3 regions of the Enterococcus sp. LJL99 genome follow, and region 3 is predicted to be linked to each of the others. Evidence: riboswitches for the same ligand, from Rfam matches in the RefSeq annotation. Region 3 holds a riboswitch; each other region holds the start of a gene.
What was found. A riboswitch is a leader RNA that binds a small molecule or an ion and turns the genes downstream of it on or off. The one in region 3 is predicted to bind magnesium.
Positions count from the first base shown of each region.

Region 1 (7,578 bases), on a different contig from region 3:
TGAAAATCAAATGGAATTTCGTCAACTTTGATAAAGTCAGCAGGGTTAATATTCAATTCTTCCCCAGCTGCTTCAATAATTGCCACATCCATTAAGTTTTTCAACCCAGTTTGGTAATAACTATTGAAAAAGGCATGACGTAGTACGCGACTATCTTCTTTACCATCACAATCTAAATGATACTCTAAAATAATTTTATCTTGCGTTAATGTTCCTGTTTTATCGGTACATAAAACATCGATTGCACCAAAATTTTGAATTGCATTTAAGTTTTTGATAATTGTTCCTTTTTTAGCCATAGAAGATGCACCTTTTACAAGGTTTGTTGTAACAATCATTGGCAACATTTCTGGAGTCAATCCGACAGCAACTGACAATCCGAAAAGAAATGCTTCTAACCAATCACCTTTTGTAAAACCATTAATCAAAAATACTGTTGGTGCCATAACTAACATAAAACGAATCAATAACCAAGATGTTTTACTAATCCCAACTTCAAAACTTGTTTGAGGACTCTTATCAGAAACATCATGAGCAATGTGTCCAAATAATGTGTCATCTCCTACAGAAACAACTACACCGACAGCACTTCCGCTGACAACGTTACTTCCCATAAAAACAATATTTTCATAATCCGTTTCTGCATTATGGGTACCCACTTCATAATCTGCTTTTTTCTCAACAGGATAACTTTCACCTGTCATCGCCGCTTGAGATACAAACAAATCTTTTGTTTTTACAAGTCGTGTATCAGCTGGAATCATATCTCCTGCTGATAATTTAATGATATCACCACATGCAATTTCTTCTATTGGGATTTCGACGTCAGCTCCTCTACGAACAACTGTGGCAGTAACTTTTACCATGTTATGCAATTTTTCCGCCGCTTGACTTGAGCGAACAGATTGAATCAAAGTCATTGTTCCGCTTGTGAAAACCATCACTAAAATAATAATTACACCAATCAAATCACGATCTTCTGGAGCAGCAATAACATAATCCGTAATAAAAGATATAATTGCTAAAGTAATTAGTACAATTGTAAATGGTGTAATGTACGCTCTCAAAACTTCAACGATCCAAGGTGTTTTCTTCCCTTTTGAAATGACATTTTCACCAAACTGCTCTTTTGAAAGTTCTGCTTGTTGATTACTTAACCCTTTATGTGATGTTTTAAATGTTTTAAAAATATTATCGACAGAGTTTCTTGCAAAAAACTCGTAAGTTTTACCTTCTTCTTGTTTCATGTAAACTTTTTTTTCCATTTGTTTCGCCTTCTTTCCATAAATCTTTTCCCTAAAAAATAATTAATAGAGTACAGTATTTGACATCCGAATAATGATGACCTATAAACTTCATCTATCATTTGATGGGCTTATGAAAAGAATTTGTTTAGTTAAACGAGCAGTACTATCCCATATTTAGAAACAAATACATAATAATAGTTTGATCCTTTTTTGCTAAATTCATTCTTTTTGATAAGCCCTTTTTCTTCTGACTACTGTCATCCATTTGTTTCCATCCCCTTTAACTACGTTTTATACATGGATAATCGTTCGTGTTTTCACGCGTGTATTTTGTGTCAGTTCTTTTTCAAAACCTTTCAATAGAACCTTCCCATCATAATACGCTTGACCAAATTCTTGATAACCAGCACGTACATAAAATCCCCATGCTTGACTACGACCTAATAAAAATACTTTTTTAAAACGTGTGATTCGTACAACTTCTTCAGCAAATATCAACATTTTTTTACCCACACCTTCACCTTGGTATGCATCATTTACTGCAACCTGCTTGATTTGAGCGCTTTGTTGATCTACTTTTGAAATAATTAAGGTGCCAATTACTTGATCTTCATCCAATGCAACAACATGAATATCGTTTTTTTCTTCAATCGGAATTGTTTGAATCATTTCTTTCCCAGCAGTTGCTTTTAGTAATTTATTTCTTAAAGCAATACCTGCCCAATATTCTTCACTGTTCCATTTTACGATTTTTACCATCAATGTTTTACCATTTTGATTCCTCCGTTCTGTTTTAGTTTGCCATTTGATTTACTTCTAACACTTCGGATAATTGCGATAATTGCGTAATTACTTTGTTAACAGCTAAATGTCCATTTCTTGATCCTTCGATTTCCACAAAGAGTCTAACTTTGTTGCCAGCTAAATCAGTACATGAAAAGCGATGAAAACTCAGATAATAACAATCTAATAACTGAATAATTTCCGTTCTCAAGAGGACTTCATTACTGTTGCTTGTGATTACAGATAGAAAATAAGTTGCGTCACTTACTTCACCATCAGCCTTATTTTGCGAAATCTCATCTAATTTAAAGGAAAGAGTTCTTAATAAGACATTCACTAACGTGATAATCACTGCACAAACTAATCCTTCCACGATGAAATTGGCACCAATCAAACTGCCAATAGCTGCTGAACACCATAAGGTAGCCGCTGTGTTGATTCCTGTCACACTAAAGCCATCTCGAAGAATAACGCCACCAGCCAGAAAACCGATACCACTAACAACTTGAGCGGCAATCCTTGAAGGACTGCTGTCGGATTGAATAAACGTCGATAAAAGTACGAATAAACATGCTCCAAGTGTTACTAATGTCATTGTTCTCATACCAGCTAATTTTTTGCGCCATTGCCTTTCCATCCCGATGATGATTCCCGCAAAAATACTTGCCATTACATTAACTAAAAATAAAAATTCACCTACATCAAATCCCTTCTTGCACTAAAATTAAGAAAATAGCAATAAATCTTTCTAATGAGTTGCTTCATATTTTCCTGAGTCATACAATGCAAGAAATAAAACAATATTTTTAGTTCAATTTTCGCATTTGTCCGATTCTCCTCAAAGTTTGCTTAGAACATACAAAAAACCTTTCGCCAAATACTCAGCGAAAGGTCATAATCTACGATATACGCACACCAAAAAAGCTCAAATGATCTATTCGTTGAGTTTTGGCACTATACAACGTAAAAAGCAGAACTTTTAGCTACCTTATGAAAAGCCTTGTAATCGACAATCCCTGTTCTACCCATTGGCGTCTCTCGACATTTTTGGGCAGTAGCCTATGTTTGTATAGGAGCCTCACCTAACAAATCTATTTAATTTTCTTACATGAGTCACTATACCATCAAAATGACGTTCCTGCAACTCTTTTTTGTAACAAAAGAAATTTTTTTCAAAAAAATGAAAAATCGTCTGAAAAACAAATTACATTTACGTGTTTATTAATCGATTTTTTCTACTGATTTAATCGACATTCCAGGAATTTGCGGTGGAAGAGACATTGTCATAACAGGCATGCCGTTTAATGAAAATTGGACTTTATCTCCTTTTTTCAACTCTTTTTCAGTTAAGCCACTCGCTAATTGATCCTCTGATATATTTAATACAACACCGTCATTTTTCATTGTTTTTTCCATCTCATCTGGATCTTCTACTGCTTCAATATCATTTAAAACTATACGAATTGTTTTATCTTCTCCATCGTTTAGCTCTGCATCCGCTGTTAAGACGCCAGTAAAAATCGATGTTTCACCTTCGTTTACTTTGGCCTTTGTATCCTCTGTACTTGTACTAGATTCAAGTGTTATTTCTGACTGACTAGATTCCGAGTCTTTACTTTTCTTATCGTTCACACCACATGCTCCTATTAAAATAATCGTTGCTGCTAATGCTAAAGCCATTGGTACTTTTTTCATTAAGGTATCCTCCAATAGTTACTTTTTTTAGGACATGTCTGAAAATCAATCATAGGAAAAATACTTTGTTAACTCCCAAAACCAAACAAATGGCACAATCATTTCCAGATGCTCTCTAGCCAAAGTAAAAATATCTTCTGTTTCATTATTTACCTTCTAACAACATCTTACACTACTTTTCTAACTCAATATAAAATAACAATACACGAAGATTCTTAATAATAGGTTAATTTATCTTTAAAAATTAATTTAATTTTTCTTTTTCATCCGACTTAAAAAGGAATTGAGACGAAATATATAGCACTACTTCAATCAATTCCTTCTCTTAGTTCAACGATCTGTTCGTTCATTTAATCTCTTACTAAACATTTTCAGATCGTTGGACCATTTCGACGATCATTTCCACTCATCATAATTTCTTTTGATAAATAACGGATACGTTCCATAATCCTTCTTGCTTTAAGTGGCTCTTGTTCCCCTCTTTGAGTTACCGCTAAATGTTTTTCTAACTCTTTTAAATTTAAATTGGAAGAAAAGAACGTAGGTAACTGTTCTTGCATACGATACTGCAAAATAACACTTAAAACATCGTCTCGAATCCAAGAAGTCATAGATTCAGCTCCAAGATCATCAATCATCAAAATCGGTGATTTTTTTACTGCATCTAGTTTTTCACCAACCATGTCTTTTCCGATTGCTTGCTTCATTTCCACGGTAAATGTTGGAAAATGGACGATTGTCGTCACATACCCTCGTTCTGCCAAGCTGTTAGCTATCGCACCTAATAAAAATGATTTTCCTACCCCAAAAGTTCCTTGAAGATAAAGTCCCTTATGAAATTCTTTTGTATTCGCTGAATAGGCTTTAATAAATTTCATCGCCTCAGCTAACGCTTCTTCCCTACCATCAGAACTCAAATCAAAATTATTCAAACGAGCTTCGCGAACATCTTTCGGTATATCCATCGCACGCACTCGTTGGCGAATTTCTTCTTCTTTTTGTTTAGCGATCAATGCTTTTGTTGGTACATAGGTCACATCAATATAATGAAAGTTTAAAGCCAATCTGGGTTCATATCCAGGTGCAATCATTGTCGGATCATTTAATTGAAATTTCTTTTTTTCTTGCACATATTCGTACAATTTAGAATAACTTTTTTGAATATCTTCATCTGTCAAACGTGTTCTATTTTCCTTAATAAATAATTGGACATCAGGATCTTTCAAAACAACTTCGACCAGTTCATTATACCGTTCATTCATATCTCTTTTTTGAATAATTTTAGACATTTCTTTTCCAACATCTTCCATGTTACTCACCTTCTTCCTTCAAAAGTTCATTTAATTCTTTTCTTAATTGTGCTTGTCGTTCTTCTGACAGTTTCTTTTCTGCAGTTGGATTTTCCACCCAGTCTGGTAGGGTTTCTTGTCTGATTGGTCGTCTATTTGTCCCATAATTATTTCGATTTTGCTGCTTTTCTTTTCCTTTTCGAGCTAATTCTCTAACATGAGTAATTGCTTTTTCAGGTGAAAAAATCTCGCTTTGAGCCCACTCATTCGCAATTCGATTCACATAATCTGCTTTTAACGTTGGCTGTTTTTGGATATTGAAAACATAATTAATCAATACATTAATTACACTGTTCGGTAAACCAGATTTACTGACTAAATATTTTACTAGTGATCGTTCTTGCGGAGTTGTATAACCTCCTCGTTCACTTTTAAGTGCTTCTAAATAATTTAAAGGAAAGTTTCGTTCACTATCCATAATCATTAAAATATCTTGTTCAGAAAAACCATTCATTTTTAATGAATTATACCGATAGGTTTGTTGTTCCTCATTCGTTAAATCAGCCGTTTCATTTTTAGTGACTTCGGCCTCTCTTTGTTTTTTATCCGTATCATAGGTTTGATAAATTGCTTTTTCAAATTCTTTAATAACAATTTTATTACTATAATAATCAAATGATTTCGAACAAAATTCAACCATATCTAGTTCATTGATTCCAAATAAATTATGGAATACATAGACTTCTTCTTTAAAACCTGATACATCATCTGGAAGCTGAACACCTAATTTTTTGATTCCTTCTAAAAAATATTCCCACGTAAAGCTGTCCGTAACAGCTGATACTTTTTCAGGTGGGTGAGGATCAGCGAAAGAATTTGCCATTTTATTCAATAGCGTTTGATGGGTTCCAATTTGTTCGGCTCTAAATACATAGACATCTTTATAGCTGGCTGAAATATTTTTTAACCCAGTTAATTGAGCATGTTTAGGTTGAAAATGTTTAAATAGTTTATCCATTTTTCTTTGACCAACAATATTGAGCAAGGTTAATGCCAATACTTCATCTTTAAAAAAACGCTCAACGGTTTCTGGATGATTTAAGCGATAAAAATATTTTTTATCTTCATAATTTTCAACTTTAATAAAGGTATCTAGCAAACCGATTCCTTCCAATTTTAATTTAGCTGTCTCAATTTGTTGGATACTTAAATCTAACATCGTAATCAACTCTGAATGAAAAAGCTCTTCACTCATTCCCATTGGAAAAGAAATTTCAGAAAGTAAAGTCAAATATAAGCTAAACGCCTGCGCTCCAATAATTGGTTGGTACAGTAATGCTAGTACTTCTTGTTCTTTATTAGACAATGACTCTGCAATCATCGTTTGAAATAAATCTTTAGGATATAGTTTATTTTCTTGGTTCAACGAAAAGCCTCCTTAATCTCTCTATATCTCGGTATTCGTTGATTTTGCTTTGTCGACAATATCTTGTAGTTCTTTTAGAAAGACACTCATATCTTTAAACTGACGATAAACACTAGCAAAACGGATATAAGCTATCTCATCTAAATTAACTAAATCTTCCATAACATATTCGCCAATCAAGTGAGTTGAAACTTCATTTTCTCCCATACTACGGACACGATTTTCTACATTATCAACTATTTGGACCATTTGTTCCATCGTTACTGGTCGTTTTTCAGCGGAACGAATCAATCCTCTTAGCATTTTTTCTCGATTGAATTCCTCACGATCGCCATTTTTCTTGATGACGAGTAATGGAGCTGCTTCAATTCTTTCAAATGTAGTAAAGCGATAGCCGCAACTTTCACATTCTCTTCTACGTCTAATCGCACGACCATCATCTGCTTGACGACTGTCAATAACTCTTGAATTATTATGATGACATTTCGGGCAATGCATAATGTTCACCTCGTTTTTATTTCAATTTTTTTGTTGTGTTTCTTATTATAACATGAAATCGGAGTAAGAAAAAATAAGGATGTTATTTTTTTATTTTCTCAAAAAAACGGCACAGTTATTAGGGTGTATCAGAAAAACTTTTTCAACAAGATTGTTGCTGTTTTTTCTGATACACCCTTAGCCAAAAATGATAGTAAATACATTCTAATGTTGTAGCACTTTTGTTCTTCCCCTAAAACTAAATAGAAAGTTGGTGCAGTAACAATTCTGATGGAAATAATTAGTTACTTTCTTCTAAATAAATTGATTCGTTACCAACCACTCCGTCACTTGCTTTTTTGTCCATGCTCGATCTTTTTGATTATCAAAAACAATGTTTGCTCTCGTTTTCTTTTCTTCAATTGACCATTGACTTGCTATCCGTTTTTCTGCTTCTTCTTTTGTCAATTCATCCCGAATCATTAAGCGTTGAATTTGTATTTTTTCTGGTACATATACTACAGCAACTTGATCGACTTCTTTTTCGTAGCCACCTTCATAAAGCAAAGGAATATCAACGATGACAAGATTTGCCTGTTGTTTTTTAGTTTTTATTTGTTTTGTGATTTCAGCTCTTAAAAATGGTGAAAGTAATTGATTT
Region 1 is NZ_JBTXLT010000021.1:19,434-27,011, reverse strand. Features, by position in the region: gene mgtA (magnesium-translocating P-type ATPase) at 1-1,265, opposite strand, end outside; gene ACYSNW_RS17820 (GNAT family N-acetyltransferase) at 1,539-2,006, opposite strand; gene ACYSNW_RS17815 (MgtC/SapB family protein) at 2,041-2,700, opposite strand; M-box (ykoK) riboswitch at 2,957-3,127, opposite strand; gene ACYSNW_RS17810 (hypothetical protein) at 3,252-3,725, opposite strand; gene dnaI (primosomal protein DnaI) at 4,097-5,035, opposite strand; gene ACYSNW_RS17800 (replication initiation and membrane attachment family protein) at 5,037-6,440, opposite strand; gene nrdR (transcriptional regulator NrdR) at 6,462-6,938, opposite strand; gene coaE (dephospho-CoA kinase) at 7,233-7,578, opposite strand, start outside.
Region 1: linked by a shared signal. The riboswitch ahead of ACYSNW_RS17815 (MgtC/SapB family protein) and the one ahead of ACYSNW_RS09275 (hypothetical protein) in region 3 are both predicted to bind magnesium.

Region 2 (7,578 bases), 110 kb from region 3:
GGAATGATTTGATACGAAATACCTAATTCTCCAGTGTATCCATCACCAGTAAATCCTTCACCTTGTAATTGGTCACTTTCAATATTTTTAAGAGCCTTTTGATAGTTTTTAAGGACAGTAATCATTTGATCTAAAGTCATATCTGTTTGGCCATTATCACCGATTACATTAAGTAATTCTTGATAACGAAAAACACTTTTAATCGAAAGCATTTCTTGCATTAGTAATGTCGTTACTTCACGTTGACGTTTTTGTCTACCATAATCCCCATCGTATTCACGCATACGCGCATACTGTAATGTTTCCCAACCGTTTAAGTGTTGTTTTCCTTTCGGGTAATGAATGCCTTCTGCGTCAAATTCAAACTCATTATCAACATCTACGCCACCAACCGCTTCCGCTAATTGAGATAGTCCATCCATGTTAATACTAAAGTAGTGGTTGATTGGGATATCCATATAATTTTCTACAGTATCGATAATCATTTTTTCTCCACCGTATGAATGGGCATGGTTGATTTTATCATGTAAGCCATCTTCGCCGATGATTTCTACATAAGCATCTCGTGGAATACTTGTTAAGGTCGTTGTTCCAGTATCATTATTTAAGGTTGCGACCATAATTGTATTAGCACGGAAATCGGTTTTTCGTTTGGAATCATTAGCGATTCCTAAAAGTAAAATACTAATCGGTTCGCTTGAATTGCTATCAACAGGTGTTGATTTTCTTTCCAAAGGTTGATACATTGCACTGGCTGTTTTTTGTACGCTCGTGAATACTTTGATTCCGTAAGCAGTAACTGCTGAGGCACCAACTGCTAAAAGTAAAACGGAACAGAAAATTACTTTTTTAACAAAGCTTCGTTTAGCAGAACGAGAAGCGAATTTTCTATCCATATAAGCTTTTTGTAAAATTGCATAAGACAGGTTAATCCAAGTGAAACTTAACAGGAATCCGCCTAAAATATCACTTGGGTAGTGGACACGCAAGAAAATCCGACTCATTGCAATCAATAAAAGATAGACAATCAGTCCAATCTTCAATGGTTTATAATTTTTATGTAATTGTTGTAAAACGATAAATGTTGAACACACCAAGCACATAGCTAATAATGAATGCCCACTTGGGAAACTAAACGATGTTTTGGCTGCTAATTGATCAACATTTGGTCTTGGTCGTGCGACTGAGTGCTTTAAAATAAACCCTAAAAAACTGACAATCAGTACATTCGATACATTCCAAAAGGCCAATAGTCTTTTTTTATGCCACCAAAGAATAATCGAAACCACTAAGCTTACCGCAAAGATTGGAACGATTGTCGCTGTTTTTGCTAATAAATTGACTATTGAGGTCAACGTTGCATTTGGAGTCCAAGAAAATTGATAGATTGAAGAATCAAGTGTATTGAACCAATTGTAATTTTCTACGACTAAAAAAGTTAAAATCGAAAAAAGGACCAAGCCTACGATTGCGTAAACGCCATTTTTTTCTTTCTGTTGTTGCATTGTACCATCCCTTCATAGCTATCTTCAATCAATTGCAGAAGATAAAAACTATTTCTATTCATTTTATTTTTTTCTGTTCACAATAAAAAAGCGACTGAGTCAACTTTTCCATTAATAAAATAGAAAGGAAGAATCAATCGATTAAATCCGTCTGCTTACTCTGTAAAAAAGTAAGTAAAAAGATGTAGTGTATTGATAAGGAAAAACTTATCAAAAAAAGCCAAACACTATCTTTCGAGAGGCTTGACTTGAAATCAATCTCATCGTCCGAGTTTTAGCACTATATAACGTAAAGAATACTCTTAGCTATTTTATGAAAAGCCTTAATTCGACAATTCCTGTTCTACACATTGGCGTCTTTCGACGTTTCTGCGCAATAGCCTATGTTTATATAGGAGCCTCACCTAACAAGGTTATTTTATTTATAGTAGTTCTTATACCACATAATATCTCTTTGAACACCTTTTATCAAGTTTTTTTTAGAATTATCCCACTTATCTTTATAAATCTTAAAGTTTTGATAAACAATTTTGTCAATGACTATTATTAACTTAAGGATAGCTGTCAACAAAAAAATTATTTATAGATAATCTTGAACAGATTGTTTTACTAGCTTGTTATTAAATTATTGGAATGAAATTTTGAAAAGTAGTGTTTGAACGATTCGATTCGTTATTATTTTATGTCAGTAACAACCTCCAGATTAATGTGGAACTAATAAGTAATTTACTGTTGACTGAACCTAAGCTATTCTTAGTACAAGAAATTCTTTAGAGGTGAAAAAAATGATTCTTAAGGATAGGGAAGAAAAATTATTAACAGTGCTACTTAAAGAAAATAATTTTAAACCTGCTAGAGCTATTGCGGTCTTATTGAATGTGTCTACTAAAACGATTTATCAAGATATAGATCAACTAGAAAAACTCGTTGAACAGTATGATTTGTCAATAGAAAAAAAGCCTAGAAATGGGATTCGGCTGAACGGGAGTGATAGAAACAAGAATAAATTAATCGGCGATATGCAGAGTGAAAAAAATGATTCTTCCATATTTAACAATGAGTATCGAAGAGTCTTTCTTTTTTCAGAACTACTTTTTGCTAGAGAAATTCAAAGTTATGCTTTTTATGCTGATAAATTTTATATCAGTATTCAAACCATCAAAAAAGATATGGATAGCATCAAAGAATATTTGATTCAGCAAGGTGTCGAATTAGACAAAAATAGAAATTTACTTGGACAAGAATCGACTATTCAAAACGCGTTTAAAAATTATTATGAAAAACAGACCTTCACTATTACTAACCAAGGAATGCAAGACTTCGCTATTTTTGATAACGCTATCATAGAGGTTGTAAACGAATTTATTAGACCATTCAATCACAACAAAAATCAAAAAAATTATCTTATTTGTTCACTTAGAAATAGCATTTTAGTTTTTCTAAGTCGTTCGACTTTAGGTAACCACTGTGAACAGCGCTCAAATTCGGTATTTAGTGAGATTGAAAATATGCAGTTATATATGACCGCATATGAATTTTTAGAGAAATGTAATAGGGAACTTGATATCTTTTTCAAAGAATCGGATATCTATCATCTTTGTTCTTTATTATTAGCACATGGAATTAAACCAAATGCACCGAAAGTCAATTACTTACTTAAAGAGACGATTGAAACGTTTATTCATCAAATGTCATTACTAATTAATCTTGATTTATCTCAGGACGATGATTTGTTCAATTCGCTACTTTCTCATATTGCACCAATGATTTTTCGCTTGAATATGGGTGTTTCCATAAAGAATCCATTGAAAAAGCAAATTGTCGCTCAATATTCGACGATGTTTAATATAGTGAAGTATAGTGTTCATCTGCTTGAAGAAGTTTTTGAAGTAGAAATTCCTGATGATGAAACTAGTTTCTTAACAATTCACTTTCAATTAGCATTTGAAAAAATAAATTCGACGAAACATATTTTAGTCGTTTGCCCAAATGGCTTAGGAACATCTCAATTAATTTATCAACGAATTAAACAAACCCTCTCAACCAATAATGTTATTGAAAAACTTGATTTTAATGAATTTGAATCAAAAAATTTATCTGGTGTGGATCTAATTATTTCAGCGGTTAAATTACCAGAACAAACAACTGTACCCGTTAGCTATGTTTCAGTGTTACCTACTTATGAGGAAATATCGATAATCAATAAAAAAATATCAAAAATAATTTCAATAGAAAAAAAATTCGAGGATGAAACATCTCAGTTACAGTCTTATTCAATTGATATGATTCTGGATTCAAAACTCATCTTTTTACAAGAAGAGTTTCAATCAAAAGAAGAAATATTTAAACATATTAGTCATTTTCTTTTTAAACGCGGAGCTGTTACCGAAAGATTTGAAAGCGCTATTTTCGAACGTGAAAACATTGGATCGACAGGAATGGATACTGGTGTTGCAATTCCCCATGCTGACCCAAAAACGGTAATTCAAACAAGTTTAGTCATAATGACGTTGAAAAAACCGATTTTATGGGGAAATACTTCTATTCATGTTGTTGTAATGCTTTCTATAGCAGAAAAAGATATGGGCATTGCACGAACGCTTATTTCTTCTATTTATACGATTCTTAGTTCTAAAGAAAATATCGATAAAATTGCCAATTATAACAAAAAAGATGACATTATTCAGTTCTTAAAACAGAAAGGTTGTGCAGCAAATGACTAATTTTTTCGATGGCGAAATTGCCTTATTTAAAGAAAGCGATCATACAAAAGAATCAGCTTTGAAAAAACTTTCTACACAATTATATACAAAATCATTTGTTACGGATGATTTTTACGAACAAATTTTAAAACGAGAAAAAAATTTTCCAACAGGATTAGTTATAAATGGAATTGGTGTAGCAATTCCTCATACCGATAGTCAATTTGTTCGACGATCACAGATTGCTTTTCTATCCTTAACGAATCCTGTTGAATTTTATGAAATGGGTACAGATAGTACGCCAGTGGAGGTGAGAATATTATTTATGCTAGCTTTAAAAGAACCACATGAACAATTAACTATGCTACAAAACTTGATTGCTATGTTTCAAAAGCAGAATACGCTCGCTACTTTTTTAGAAATAGAAACAAAAACAGAGTATATGGACTTATTAAAAATGAATCATTTAATTTGATTACTATTAAGGAGGAATTATCATGTTAGATGCACTGCAGTGGTTTGTTGATTTAGGTGCAACCGTCGTATTGCCAATTTTAATTTTTATCTTTGGTTTAGTTTTAGGGACAAAACCAGGGAAAGCATTTTCAGCGGCTTTAACTGTAGGGGTGGGATTTGTAGGTTTAAATCTAGTTATTGAGTTGTTGACGAATAGCTTAGGCCCTGCAGCTCAGTCGATGGTTGAACGATTTGGCTTAAATTTAACTACAATCGATATTGGCTGGCCTGCTGCTGCCGCAATTTCTTACGGTACTATTCTAGGATCATTAGCCATACCAATTGCTGTTGTTTTAAATGTCGTTCTTATTATTTTGGGATTAACTAAAACGTTAAATGTTGATGTTTGGAATATTTGGCATGCGGCATTTATCTCTTCATTAATTTACGCACTTACAGGTAATTTTGCTATGGGTATTTTTGCAACGATTGTATACACGATGATGATTTTATTGTTTGGAGATTTACTTGGGCCGATTATTAATAAATTTTATGGATTTCCTAATATCACTTTTCCTCATGGAACGGCTATTCCTGGATTTATTCTTGCATTGCCGTTGAATTGGCTGTTTGATCGAATTCCAGGTTTAAAGAACTGGAAAGCTGATCCAGAAACAATTCAAAAAAAATTCGGTATTTTTGGAGATTCAACTGTGATGGGATTCATTATAGGATTGGGAATGGGAATTTTAGCAGGCTATGATATTGCGGGGATTGGTCAGCTAGCCATTCAAACAAGTGCAGTTATGGTTATTATGCCAAGAATGGTCTCTCTCTTGATGGAAGGTTTAACGCCCATATCAGAATCAGCCAATCAATTTGTTCAAAAACGTTTCCCAGGAAGAGAATTGTTTATTGGGATGGATGCTGCATTATCTGTTGGGCATCCAGCTGTTCTTTCTTCTTCTTTGATTCTTGTTCCAATAACAATTATTTTAGCCGTTATTTTGCCAGGAAATACAACCCTTCCATTTGGAGATTTAGCAACCATTCCATTTTTAATTTGCTTGATGGCTGCCGTTTTTAATGGAAATATTATCCGCACAATTTTAGCTGGAACCATTTATATGACATCAATTTTATATATTACTTCTTGGGTCGCTCCTTTAGTAACAACTGCAGCTAAAGCTGCTAGTTTTGACTTACAAGGACATGCATCAATCACAGCACTCGCTGAAGGTGGTTTATGGACCACTTTAATGTATGTTGGTTTAACTAAACTATTTAGTTGGGCTGGCTTAATTTTCATTGGCTTGGTCATCCTAAGTTTAATGATTTATGTTAATAAGATTTTACCAAAAAGGACAAAACAAACAATTGAAGGGAATGATTAGAATGAAAAAGTTATTAATTATGTGTGGAACAGGAGTTGCAACTTCTACTGTTGTAACTGGGAAAATGAAAGAATGGTTGAAAGAAAAGGGTCTTGAAAATGAGGTGAAATTATACCAATCCAAAATTGCTGATGAAGTAAACAAATTAGATGATTATGATATTGTTGTTAGTACGACTGTTGTACCAGATAAGGTGAAGGATAAAGTGATTATGGGGCTGCCATTGCTGACAGGTATTGGAACGGAAGCTATGTTTACTGAGATAGAACAAAAGATTAAGGAATAAACGTTAGGTTAAAAAATACTAGGAGGTCGTGAATTTTGTCAAAAAGAAGTATACGTTCCCCATTTTTCACAGTAAATCCGAAATCATATATGTACGGAAAAAGTGCGTTAGCCTTTGCTAAAGAACTTGATGTATTTGCTAAAAGTTATGACGTAGATATCTTATTTACTTGTCAACATGCAGATATTTATCCAATTGCAAAAGAAACAACGCATTTATTCATAACAGCTCAGCATATTGATGGTATAACACCTGGACGAGGAATGGGAAGAATTCTACCTGAAAGTGTTAAAGAAGCGGGGGCGGTTGCTACATTTTTAAATCATGCGGAGCACCCGATGGAGCTGAGTGAGCTAGTTGATGCAATAGAAAGGGCTAATTCACTGGGATTATTAACCATTGTTTGTGCCAATTCAATTACTGAAGCGAAAATAATTGCAACTCTTTCTCCAGATATTATGGTATGTGAGCCAACTGAATTGATTGGGACAGGAAAAGTGAGTGATCGTCACTATATGGAAGCCACTAATGAAGCGGTTCGGACCGTTAATCCTTCTATCTTAATACTACAAGCAGCAGGGATTTCAAGTGTTGAGGATGTTCAACAAGCGTTGGAATCAGGAGCAGACGCTACTGGCGGTACGAGTGGTATTGTTGCTACTTCAAACCCTGTTGAAACAGCAAGGAAAATGATTGAAAAAGTAGCAGAATTCAAAAATAAGAGAAACGAAAACTAGAGTCAATCTGAAAATTACTGAATCAATCAACTAGTAAAAAACGGTTGGGTAAAAGTAGCTTTCTCAGAACTAAGCTAGTGTTGTGCAATACGTACTCGATTCTCGGAGTTATTCACTTTTTCCCAACCTCAACTAGTTAACAGAAGAATAGCTTGAACGATAAGCAAAGTTTTTTATTAAACTTTTATAACGGTTATATTCAAGTTTTCAGATAATTATTGTTCGAAAAGATAGTGAAAAAATAAGAAAAGAAGGAATGGTTATGTTAGTTAATTCAAAACAAATTTTATCTGAAGCGAAGAAAAAGAAGTATGCAGTACCCGCACCCAATTTTATTGATTTAGACTCAGCACGATGTTATGTTCAACTAGCTGAAAGAAGAAAGTTACCTCTTATCTTACCCTTTGCTCAAGCGCATGAAGAATTACTTCCCTTAGAAGAAGCTGCTTTAATAGGAAAATATTTGGCAAAGAAAGCGACTGTTCCAGTAGCGTTGCA
Region 2 is NZ_JBTXLT010000005.1:212,746-220,323, forward strand. Features, by position in the region: gene ACYSNW_RS09715 (phosphatase PAP2/LCP family protein) at 1-1,505, opposite strand, end outside; M-box (ykoK) riboswitch at 1,758-1,924, opposite strand; gene ACYSNW_RS09720 (BglG family transcription antiterminator) at 2,291-4,228, shown strand; gene ACYSNW_RS09725 (PTS sugar transporter subunit IIA) at 4,221-4,682, shown strand; gene ACYSNW_RS09730 (PTS galactitol transporter subunit IIC) at 4,705-6,057, shown strand; gene ACYSNW_RS09735 (PTS sugar transporter subunit IIB) at 6,059-6,343, shown strand; gene ACYSNW_RS09740 (triose-phosphate isomerase) at 6,379-7,080, shown strand; gene ACYSNW_RS09745 (class II fructose-bisphosphate aldolase) at 7,343-7,578, shown strand, end outside.
Region 2: linked by a shared signal. The riboswitch ahead of ACYSNW_RS09715 (phosphatase PAP2/LCP family protein) and the one ahead of ACYSNW_RS09275 (hypothetical protein) in region 3 are both predicted to bind magnesium.

Region 3 (7,578 bases):
ATTCCTAAAGAAGCTAAAACTGTTCCACTCACAGCTAAAATTTTCCAAGAACAACCTGAAACAAGTACCATACCAATAAAAATCGAGATAAACACCAAACTGGTCCCAAAATCTTTTTGATAAGCCATTAAAGCAAAAATCGGTAAACTGTATAATGTCATTTCACCTAAAAGCCAAAAATCATCTTTTAAAGTGCCCGTTTTGGGTCGGTTATTTCTTTTAGTGATTACATAAGCTAACATCAAAATATACCCGATTTTCATAAACTCAGAAGGCTGAAACGAAATCGGACCTAAACGAATCCAACGCTTTGTACTTGTCGCTGTCGCCATAACTGGATCATAAAATTTAACTAATAGACTCATTAGAAACAACGACCCGCCATAAACAAAAGGTGTTAGTTTCCACAAGTATTCTATCGGTAAAAACATCATCACAAACATCGCAATAAAACCTAAAATCGTCCAATAAAGTTGTTTTCTCAAGAGAGGCATGACATTTGTGATACTTGGATCAGCATGAAACGCGCCATATTGAGCAAGAAATCCCACCAAAATCAACAAAAGAACAGGTAATAATAACCCATAGTTGATTGGCTCTCTATCTGTTGTTAATTTATTCATTCTGCAGGCCCCTTTCCTAAAATCCATGCATCTCTCATTTCTGTTGCTCGTGCATTCATCGCAAGACCTAACACAATACTGAGAATGATCATACTAGAACCGCCATAACTGATAAAAGGAAAGGTCACACCTGTCATCGGAATATATCCAAGCAAACTGCCCACATTCACGGCTACCTGTAATAATAAGATGGTTCCACAACCAACGTAAAGAAACATATGATAAAGTACTTTCGATTTCACTGCTAGTTGATACATTCGTGCAACTAAAAAGAAGACCAATAACAATAAAATAAGACAGACTACTAACCCTAGTTCCTCAATACAAATAGCAAAAATGAAATCCGTATCCGCAGCTGGTAAATAGCCTTTTTTTTGAATACTATTTCCTAGTCCTAAACCCCAAAAACCACCATTATGCATCGCATAGTAAGCATTAGAAGTTTGAAATCCTAAGCCATTTGGATCCGCAAAAGGATTTTGCATCACTTTAAAACGGCTGACTAAATAACTAAATTTATCCGGAAGCCAGCTAGTTGGTATAGATAAAATAATCCATGTAGCTAATTCTTTAATTGTTACAATCGCACCGAAAGTTAAAATTGTAAACCAAGGAGAAAGACCATTCGCTAAAAACATAATCACAACTAAAAATGCAACCATCGCTCCCCCTGCTACATTTGGCTGTAAGACAACTAAACCAATCAACAAAATCGAAACCCAAATTGGTTTCTTATACTCTTTAAACGAAAACGGCTTTTGTTTATCTTTTGTCGCAAAGTTAGCACTTAAGTAAAGCACCATCACTAATGGAATCAGCTCTGAAGGTTGGAAAGATAAAAAACCAATCCTAATCCAACGTTGTGCGCCACCAGAAGCCGTACCTAAAATCAAAACAAATAGTAAGAGGGTAATTGACACCCCTAGTGCAATTTTTAACAATTTCCTATTACGAAAAACCGCCAAATTCACATGAAATACAACAAACATCGCGACTAAACTAATCATAAAGGAAATTCCTTGTTTCATCGCTTTACTAGAAACACCTACATCATTAATCAATAGTTGATACGTACTAGAACTAAAGACCATCAAAATTCCGACTGTACATAAAATCAAATACGGAATCAACAATGACCAATCTAGAAATCTATATTTAGCTAATTTAGAATTTTTTTTCATTTATTTTCACCATTATTCAAAAGATCATACCTTGCTTGGACTGTCATTTGCCCATCAATCGCCAACATACTACTAAACAATGCTTTACCAAATATTTTACTATCTGTAATTACAGCCGTTCGACTTCCTACAAACGTGCTTCCTACTTCCGCTAATAGGCTTCGGCAAAAAGATTTTACTATATATTTACTCGTACTCATTTTTTCAACTATTTTTGCTAACTGAAAAAAAACTATCGCTTTTTGAATTATTTTTATTTTCATTTTCTTGCTAAATCATCCATTCATATTATTTTCTTGCCTCCAACAAAATAAAAAACCATCCCTAAGAATAGCTTCTATCTCAGCGAAGGTCAATGGATGAAAGTTAAGGAAAAACAGCTTGTGAGTAAACGTTGAAAACCAAATAACTATCTCCAAAAATCTTATTCAGATTTAAGATAGTCTTGCATTATTTTCAAAAATGGTTGCTGTCAGATTATTTATATCATATATTTTCATAAAACAATCGATTTAAATAATCGGTCTCAAGCTACTCAACCTCTAAGTCTTAACTATAGATAAGAAAAAGTAGTTTTCCAAAAAACAAGTAAAATCAACTTTTTTGATTTTCCCGATTTTCAAAAGGAAAGTACTCTTGTCCCATCCTCTCATTCTCTTCGTGGAGTTTTAGCACTATGCAACGTAAAAAGTCTTGCTTTTAGCTACTTTGAGAAAAGCCTTAATTCGACAGTTCTTGTCCTACCCATGCCAGTCTTTCGACATTTCTGAGCAGTAGCCTTTGTTTGCATAGAAGCCTCACCTAACAAGTAATCGTGTTATTCTAAATATAGCTATTTTATAAATTGAAGTCAATTAGATTCAAAAAAAGATTCGTTTAAAAAAGAGGTTCATTCGCTTAAAGTTATCTGGCTCTTCAATTTCAAATCCTTGTCACAACAACCTTTATTAAGATTCTCATTAATAGAACGAGCGTTATACAGAATGATTTGATTATAAGCTAAATTTAACTCTTTCTTTAGTATTTATGCAATAGAGACAAGTTAAATAAAAAATAGCTTGCCTCTACCTCTCTATCAGTCTACTATATTCAGTTTTTAGTGTCCATCACATCTACTAAAAAGAAGCAGTTATTATGCTAAAGCATGACTAAAATCCTCAACTACGGTTAACTTATTCATCATTATTCATCACATCTTCAACTAAGAAGACTTTCTTCTTTCTACCTCGTTCAATCAATAGAAGCAACTGAATAAACGTAAACAATGCATTGCTTTGTTTCGGATACGCACAATAACGAGAAGCCCAATTAGTAACATATTGCTCTTTGGCTTTTCTTCTATCTTGAAATTCATAAATATGATACCCATAATTATAGAGAACATTAATCAATCGCTCTTCAAAAAAAGAATATTTTGTCTCACCAACATTCGCTAGTGGCGCAACACCCAAGTCAACCATTGGATAACCAAGCTGTTTAAACGTATCGATAAAATGTGTCAATAAAAAATCAGTAGTTTCGGCTGGTGCTTCATCACAATATCGTAGTAAATCATACGCAACTCTTTTTTCCGTTTGAATCTTCTTTTCAGTAATAAACCCAACAATTTCTCGTTGTTTATTGCGCATCAGACCAACAGCTGCTAAATCCAAATAGGTACGATCAAATCGACCTGAAATAAAATTTTTCTCTTTGTTTATACCCAGCCACTCATCCGAAACTCGTTTCAATTCTTCAAAAATCTCATCAGAAACAGGCTCTTGGTAAAGATGGAAAGTATAGCCTAAATTGGCTAACTGGCGCATGGTCATACTCTCTTTAGTTAGACGTGGTTGCGTAGAGTCTTTAAAGCAAATCGCGCCCTCTTCGCCTACTTTCATAAAATGATACCCTAAATCGTGCAATGTCATCACATATTCATCTGAAATTCGGTAAAATACCACTCGATATCCTAGTAAATCTGCTTGATTCATAAATGAAAACGTAGCTTGCGCCCATTTTTCAGAATCTCCAATCGGATTTCCTGCAACAAAACATTTATCTGCCTTGATTTGATAACCAAATAAAACCAGATCTTCATTCTGTTCTTGATAATAATAATATTCATAGTTCTCCAAATAAAGAAATTGGCTACTTTCATTCCCGCCAAATTTATGTAGAAGTTGCGTTAAACGATTTGTTTCAAGCGTTTCGCCTAAATGCTCTGTTGTATCTGCTAAATATTGATATAATGTAATCAAGCCAACCATCGAGATCCCTAAACCAACTAAACCAGAAAACCAAACATCATCTGAAGGAAATAGTAAAAAGGTTTGCGGCATTGGACCCGTTTTTTCAGGATGGGCACTGTAATATCCCGCTACCGCATAGATAATGAACAAACAGCCAAACAAAAGACTATCAATCACCAAAGCGCCCCATGAATAAACAAATTTTTCTCGATAAAATTCTTCTTTCGCTAGAAAAACTGCGAGTAAAATAATCAAGTAAACGATAATCAATTGCCAGGAAGTAGTTCGGGAAATCGTATTGACAATCCCAAAAATTAACAGACCAATCGTTGGCCAGTAAGCTTTTCGAACTTTCATAGAAATTCCGCGCGCTAATCCAAGTAGCAAAAAGCCAATTAGCATATTAAATGTCTGATCCAAAAAATCAAATGAAAAAGGTAATAGTACCTGGAACAGTCGGCTAACATTAGATAAATTAGTTACTGTAGATAAGAGCACCAACATAATTCCTGCAAAATAAAGCGCCGAAACCAAAATCGCATGAGCTACTTTTTGTGAAATAACTCTTGGTAAATTATCAAAGAAACGATTTACTTTAACTCCTGTTTGATGAACAAACAATATAACCCCTGTCAGAAAAGGGACTACATAATAAAATAACCGATAATAAATCAACCACACAACTGCCGTTGATTGATTTACTCCTAATTGTGATAATCCTAAAATCATCAATACATCAAAGGTTCCCATACCACCCGGTACCATTGTTAACATCCCAATTAATGTCGCTATGATAAACATTGGATAAATTGCTAAGGAAGAAACTGGAACATTCATCAATTGCCCAATTGCTAAAAAGACACACATTGCACCAAACCATTGCCCTAACGAAGCAGCAAACAGCAAAAAAACTTTTTTTGGATAGAAATGTTTAAATAATGTATGGCGCTTAAGTCTAGTAAAACCAAATAAAGCTGGAGCAATCAAGCTTCCTAATAGTAACCAAATCCAATATTCTCTAAATAAACTATCTGGTCGAATAAAAAAAACATCAACAAATGTTACAAAAGATAAAATCGAAAGACCTGAAATCAGGAACAACGCCACTTTCGAGACCGTTGCGACCACTTTTTTACGTGCTATATCTTTTCCGTAAAAATTAGCCCGCAACGTCGCACCAACGACACCGCCAAATCCAGCTAAATTATTAATAGTGTTGGTCACCCATGCTGAAACAATCCAATCCCATGTTTTCATTTTGGGTTTTCCTGCTTCTTCTAATACTTTGATTACTACATAATCGTATAAAAACATCGGTAAAATACCTAAGCAACCGATTAAGATCATACTGATACTGGTTAACTTTTTCTGTTGTGCCATTGTTTGAAAGACATCTTGCCATGACATGCCTTGTGCAATATGTGTCACTTGATTTGCCACGAAAATTAAGACAGAGCCAAGAAAAATAAGTTTTAATAGTAAACTATGAGTTTTAATCCAACCGATCAATTGATTTATTTTGCTTCTCACCGTGCTTACACATCCTTTTGTGAAGAAAATTCGTCTCTACTATGGTAGCGCATAATACATTTTTTTTCCATCTTTGTTTTAGACAGCAGAATATTTGCAGAAGTTGGACCTAAAAAATTGAACAAAAAAAATCAGAGTGAAAGAGTCATCCTTTCATTCTGATTTTCAATTAAACTAGCTTATAAACCTTATTTGATTAAGAGCCATTGTATGTCTTATAAATTTTGTTTTTCCAATATTTTCAATGAAATAAAACAAAAAACAACGGTTGATAACAATAAAATAAAGATTTGGAAACTAAACATTCCATTAAAACTAAACATAAATGTATTTGGAATCATATTTAAAATCCCAGAAACAATACTATTGATAATACTGAATCCCATAAAAATCAGAAATGATATATTTCGACCTTTCATCAAAATGCACGCAGTTGCAATCAACATCAATGAATTAATATATTGAACAAACATGCGTAAAAGTAATTGGAATCCAGAAATTTCAGAATAGTAAAAAACTTCAGAGATTACATCTTTCAATTGATCCAACGCATCAACCTGCGCCAATTTAATGACACATAAAATCAATGGAATCAACGTAATAGCTGCCATCAAGATTAGTGTACAAACAAAAATAGCACCAATTTTAGCAAAAAATAATTTTTGTCGATTTACACCGGATGCAACCATCATCGACATCACATTATTCTTATAGTCCATTGAAATCATATGAAATGGATAGATCCAAGCAAAAATAATATTTCCAAGAGCAATCATTACACTAACACCCGCTAAAGTCCCAATAAACGTAGCTGCTGTACTTGAATCATAATAATTACTTGCACTATTCGCCTCATTTAAGAGAATCAAAGTTAAAACAATATTGATGATTGAAATAACTCCTGCTGTGATTAAAAAGCTTTTATCTCGTAAAAATTTAAATAATTCCATTTTAAAAATCAATTTTGCTGTCATCTTCGTCCCTCCTAATTTAACCTTTCTTCCAATATTTTCACTTTAGCTAATTCTAAAATTTCAATTTGCTCTTCTCCTAATGCTGACTTAACATCTCCCCAACGCTCATCAGAGATATCAAGCTTCAGACTACCTTCATCATCTGTTTGATAATAAAAATTAGCTTCATCTAAAAGGGTCGCAAAACGTTCATTATTTGTTGTGTTAACCAAGCGAATCATTTTAGCTTTTTCAGCTTTCATATCAATTGTTTCAGCGATACGACCACGATCAATTACATAAACAATATCACAAAGGGCTTCTAAATCATTTTGAACATGGCTAGAAATTAATAACGTCAACCCCTGGCTTGTTAATTGTTTTAAATAGCCTTTAAACCACTTCACTGTATCGATATCTAGTCCTCGGAATGGTTCGTCTAAAATCAAAATTTCTGGTGTATGCATCAAAGCAATCAATAAAATCAATTTTTTCTGCATCCCATAAGAATAGTTCTTAACTTTTTGATCTAAAACAGAATATAAATCCAATTCACGCGCCAAATTCCCCGCTTTTTCTTCGTCAAATGTACCTCTTAACCCAGAAAAATATTGAATATTGAACCAACCTGTACGATTCGTATACACTGACATTCCATCTAATACAATCCCAACATTCAACAATAGCTCATTATGTTTTTTTACTAATTGGTCATCTATCAGGATTTCTCCTTGATACGTTGCAATAATATTAGTAATACATTTGAATAAAGTGGTTTTTCCCGCTCCATTATGTCCAACTAATCCGTATGATATCCCCTTTTCAAACTCTAAAAATGGAATGTTTAATACTTCTGCGCGACCATAACGCATATTTAAATCTTTGATTTTAATTTCCATAAGAGACTCCTTTTTTATTTTTTAGAGGATGAAGTCATTTCGTTTTATGTCTTATTCAAACAAGCAACAAACAATGATTACAGAAATTAAGAAGACATACACAAAAACTGAAGAATTTTTTGTGCATGCCTTCTTATTTCTCAACACTGACACTTCCCCCA
Region 3 is NZ_JBTXLT010000005.1:102,312-109,889, reverse strand. Features, by position in the region: gene ACYSNW_RS09285 (FtsW/RodA/SpoVE family cell cycle protein) at 1-623, opposite strand, end outside; gene ACYSNW_RS09280 (FtsW/RodA/SpoVE family cell cycle protein) at 620-1,804, opposite strand; gene ACYSNW_RS09275 (hypothetical protein) at 1,801-2,067, opposite strand; M-box (ykoK) riboswitch at 2,452-2,620, opposite strand; gene mprF (bifunctional lysylphosphatidylglycerol flippase/synthetase MprF) at 2,977-5,565, opposite strand; gene ACYSNW_RS09265 (hypothetical protein) at 5,781-6,539, opposite strand; gene ACYSNW_RS09260 (ABC transporter ATP-binding protein) at 6,551-7,417, opposite strand.